DNA from 2 places in the Streptomyces sp. NPDC058674 genome. Region 1 is predicted to be linked to the other one. Evidence: riboswitches for the same ligand, from Rfam matches in the RefSeq annotation. Region 1 holds a riboswitch; the other holds the start of a gene.

Region 1 (2,193 bases):
TCCGGCCGTACAGCTCGCGGGCGGGCATGGACTTGCGGGCCAGGCCCGCCGCCTCCGCCCTGCGGTACGCGGCGTCGAAGTCGTCGCCCCACAGGTCCACCAGCTCGGGCACGTCGGCCGGGGAGAACAGCGACCAGTCGGCGTCGGCGTTGACGCGGCGCATGAACTCGTCCGGCACCCAGTGGGCCAGGTTCAGGTTGTGCGTGCGGCGCTGGTCCTCGCCGGTGTTGTCGCGGAGCTCCAGGAACTCCTCGATGTCCGCGTGCCAGGTCTCCAGGTAGACGGCGGCGGCGCCCTTGCGGCGGCCGCCCTGGTTCACCGCGGCGACGGAGGCGTCGAGGGTCTTCAGGAACGGCACGATGCCGTTGGAGTGGCCGTTGGTGCCGCGGATCAGCGAACCGCGGGCGCGGATGCGCGAGTACGACAGGCCGATGCCGCCGGCGTGCTTGGACAGGCGCGCGACCTGGTGGTAGCGGTCGTAGATCGAGTCGAGCTCGTCCAGCGGGGAGTCCAGCAGGTAGCAGGAGGACATCTGCGGGTGCCGGGTGCCGGAGTTGAAGAGCGTGGGGGAGGACGGCAGGTAGTCGAGGCGGCTCATCAGCCGGTACAGCGAGGCCACTTCCTCGACGGCCTGGACGCTGTCGTTCTCGGCGAGGCCGCAGGCCACGCGCAGCATGAAGAACTGCGGGGTCTCGACGACCCGGCGGGTGATCGGGTGCCGCAGCAGGTAGCGGCTGTGCAGGGTGCGCAGGCCGAAGAAGCCGAAGCGGTCGTCGGCGCCCTCCGCCAGGGTGTGCTCGACCAGCGCGTCCAGTCGGACCGCGTGGGCGGCCACGAACGCGGCGGTGCGGTCGGCGATCAGCCCCTCGCGGTGGCCGACCGCGACGGAGGCGGAGAACGAGGTGGCCCCCTGGCCGGCGGCCTCCTCGGCCACGGCCAGCGTCAGCAGCCGGGCGGCGAGCCGGGAGTACGCCGGGTCCTCGGAGATCAGCCCGGCCGCGGCCTCGGTGGCCAGCCCGCGCAGCTCGGCCTCGTCGGCGGCGGAGCTGCGGCCCCGCAGCGCGGAGGCGGCGACCCGGCCGGGGTCGGTGTCGGGCAGATCGGCCGTCAGTTCGGTGAGGGTGCGCAGCAGTGCGGCCCCGGGACCTTCGCCGGATCCATTCGGAGCCGTGGACGGAACGGACTCGGCGCGCGGTGCGGAAGGCGCGATGGTCACGGGGGGAGCTCTCCCTCTCTCGGCCCGGTCATCGGCAGGGCGGGAGGAGGGGAGCGCATGCGGGACTGGGCACGCGCAGGCCCGGACAGGGGGCAGCACGTGCACCGCATGGCGTCCACCGACCCAACCGCGAGGCCCGGACGTTCGGCACCCGGTTCGGTCGAGCCGGGCGCGCTGTCGGCAGGTCCTCGGACTTGCGGATGCACCGATCGGTGCACTTCATACCGTTGCGGGACAGTTCCGGATTCGCACCGGATTCCCCTGCGGCGACAGCAGGCATGAGCATACATGTGGGGGCGGTGCGTTGCCGCAACCCCCACATGTTGTGTCGCTCCCCGAGGGCGCAGGCCCGTACCAGGGCCTCGCCGGCGCCGTCTCCGCGCGCCGCCGCGGAGACCGCCGGCATCCGGAACTCCGCCTCGCCCGGGCCGGCGATGTCGCACAGCGGGCTGCCGGGAGGGGCGAAGGTCACGCCGCCGAGCACGGCGCCGTCGTACTCCGAGTGTGCGACGGGGCGGTGAGAAGGGCCGCCACGTCTCACGCCGGAAGGCGGGGGAGTGACGGCCCTCGTGGGCCGACCGGCCCAGGCCCACCGGCCCAGGCCCACCGGCCCAGGCCCACCGGCCCAGGTGCACCGGTTCAGCAGCAGCGGAACCCGTTGCGCGGGTCGGCCTCGCGGGCGTCCGTCCGGGCGCGCTCGAAGGCCCGGCGCGTCGGGACCGGGGCGTCCGGGTCGTGCGTACGGGCGTGGGCGACGTAGCGGTCGTACGCCGCCTCGCCCGAGAACTCCCGTACGAAGTACCGGGCCCGGCCCAGCGCGTGCCTCAGGCCGGTCACGCGGGCTCTCGCACGGGGTCCTTCGCGCGGCCCCCGCCCGAGTCGAGACCGGCGGCGGCGAGCTCCGCGCGCTCCTCGGCGGTGGCGATCAGCCCGGCCGGCGCGACGATCTTCGACTCGGTCCACGGGACCTCGGAGAG
Region 2 (2,193 bases), on a different contig from region 1:
CCTGACCTGCGACCCGGTCGGCGGCCTGGTGCAGATCCCGTGCATCGAGCGCAACGGCATGGCGGCGGTCAAGGCCGTCACCGCGGCCCGGATGGCGATGCGCGGCGACGGCTCCCACAAGGTCTCCCTCGACAAGGTCATCAAGACCATGAAGGAGACCGGCGCGGACATGAAGGTCAAGTACAAGGAGACCGCCCGCGGCGGCCTCGCGGTCAACGTCATCGAGTGCTGATCCGGACCCGGGCCCGCCCTCCCCGCAGGGCGGGCCCGGCCGCGTGCGCCCCTCGCAGGGAACCGTCCGCGGCCGGGCGGCGTCCTCGGGAGTGACAGTTCTGTCCCCGTCTCTGGAGAATCGGGGGGACGCCATGAACCACCCACGTCCACGTCCGTCACTTCGTCTGCGCCGCCGGCAGCTCGTGGCCCTGGCCACCGGCGCCCTGCTCACCGCCGGCATCGCCCTGGCCGCGCCGGCTTCCGCCGCACAGGCCGCCGCCCGCACCCAGACGCCGCTCGTCGTCAACGCCCGCTGGGGCGGCCACTGCACGTACGACCGGCTCGTCATCGACCTCCAGGGCTACGTCCCCGGGGTCACCGTCACGCCCGTCTCCCAGCTGTTCTACGACGGGTCCGGCAAGCCGGTCCCGCTGGCCGGGAAGTACTTCCTGGAAGTCCGCCTGAACCCGGCCGCCGGGCACGACGACGCGGGCCAGAACGTCTACCAGGGCCCGCGCCTGCAGAAGATCTACCTCAGCAAGCTCAAGGGCGTCGCCCTGACCGGCGACTACGAGGGCTACGTGACCTTCGGCGCCGCCTTCGACACCAAGCCCGCCTACTCCACCACCGTCCTGCACTCGCCCGAGCGGCTGGTCCTGGACATCGCGCACCCCAACGTGTGCTGAGCGGGACGGGGCCCGGGGGTGCCGCCCGGCGGCTCCCCCGGGCCGCGCCCGCTCCGGGCCGCGGACGCCGCTGCGGAACGGCGCCCGCGGCCCGCGGCGCGTCCCCCGGCGAGTCCGGAACACGCCGAACCCCCCGCCCGGCCGGGGTGGTTGATGCGCACGGTGGCGGTCGGGCGACGGTCCGTCGCCGTCAAGCGGAATGCGGTCCCCGCCCGGCGCGTCAGGGCCGGGTTGTGACCGGTCCGCGCGGCCGACTAGGGTCAGCGGGCCTTGGTGTTCGGGAAACCGGTGGAAAACCGGTGCGGCCCTCGCCACTGTGATCGGGAAGTCCGGCTCCACTCCTGCGGGAAGCCACTGGGACCACGCGGGTGACCGCTCGGCCCCGGGAAGGCGGAGTCCGGGCATCAGCACCCGTGAGCCAGGAGACCGGCCGAGGCGCGTCGTCCATCCACGAGGTGCTGGAGAGGTCTCCCTACTCATGCATATTGCCGAGGGGTTTCTACCCCCCTTGCACGCGGTCGCCTGGGGCGCCGCGTCCGCTCCCTTCGTCGTACACGGGGTCCGCGCCCTGACCCGCGAGGTCAAGGCCAACCCGGAGAGCACCCTGCTGCTCGGTGCGTCCGGGGCGTTCACCTTCGTCCTGTCCGCCCTGAAGATCCCTTCGGTCACCGGCAGTTGCTCCCACCCCACCGGAACGGGGCTCGGCGCCATCCTCTTCCGGCCCCCGATCATGGCGGTGCTCGGCACGATCACCCTGCTCTTCCAGGCGCTGCTGCTGGCGCACGGCGGGCTCACCACCCTCGGCGCCAACGTCTTCTCGATGGCGATCGCCGGGCCCTGGGCGGGGTACGGCGTCTACCGCCTGCTGCGCGCGTGGGGCGTCCCGCTGATGGTGACGGTCTTCTGCGGCGCCTTCTTCGCCGACCTCATCACCTACTGCGTGACCTCCGTCCAACTGGCGCTGGCCTTCCCCGACCAGGCGTCCGGGTTCGCCGGCTCGCTCGTGAAGTTCGGCGAGATCTTCGCGCTCACCCAGATCCCGCTCGCGGTGAGCGAGGGCCTGCTGACCGTGCTCGTCATGCGGCTGCTGATGCAGTCCAGCAAGACGGACCTGGTCCGGCTCGGTGTCGCGAAGCTGACCCCCGGCAAGGCCCAGCAGGAGGCGACCGCCCGATGAGCCGCAACGCGAAGATCAACACCCTGCTGCTGCTCCTGGTGGCGGCGCTGGCCGTGCTCCCGCTGGCGCTGGGGCTGGGCGAGGGCAAGGAGGAGCCGTTCGCGGGCGCCGACGCGC

What was found. A riboswitch is a leader RNA that binds a small molecule or an ion and turns the genes downstream of it on or off. The one in region 1 is predicted to bind cobalamin.
Region 2: it holds a riboswitch for cobalamin, as region 1 does, so the genes downstream of both, ACFWU6_RS06810 (energy-coupling factor ABC transporter permease) here and ACFWU6_RS04415 (ribonucleoside-diphosphate reductase subunit alpha) in region 1, are expected to answer to the same signal.

What each region holds. Positions count from the first base shown of each region.
Region 1 covers NZ_JBHXSC010000005.1:74,928-77,120, reverse strand. The annotation lists gene ACFWU6_RS04415 (ribonucleoside-diphosphate reductase subunit alpha) at 1-1,216, opposite strand, end outside; cobalamin riboswitch at 1,378-1,509, opposite strand; partial or broken gene ACFWU6_RS04410 (GNAT family N-acetyltransferase) at 1,557-1,709, opposite strand; gene ACFWU6_RS04405 (YbdD/YjiX family protein) at 1,856-2,053, opposite strand; gene ACFWU6_RS04400 (carbon starvation CstA family protein) at 2,050-2,193, opposite strand, start outside.
Region 2 covers NZ_JBHXSC010000008.1:84,112-86,304, reverse strand. The annotation lists gene ACFWU6_RS06820 (L-serine ammonia-lyase) at 1-232, shown strand, start outside; gene ACFWU6_RS06815 (hypothetical protein) at 366-899, shown strand; cobalamin riboswitch at 1,154-1,349, shown strand; gene ACFWU6_RS06810 (energy-coupling factor ABC transporter permease) at 1,378-2,076, shown strand; gene ACFWU6_RS06805 (energy-coupling factor ABC transporter substrate-binding protein) at 2,073-2,193, shown strand, end outside.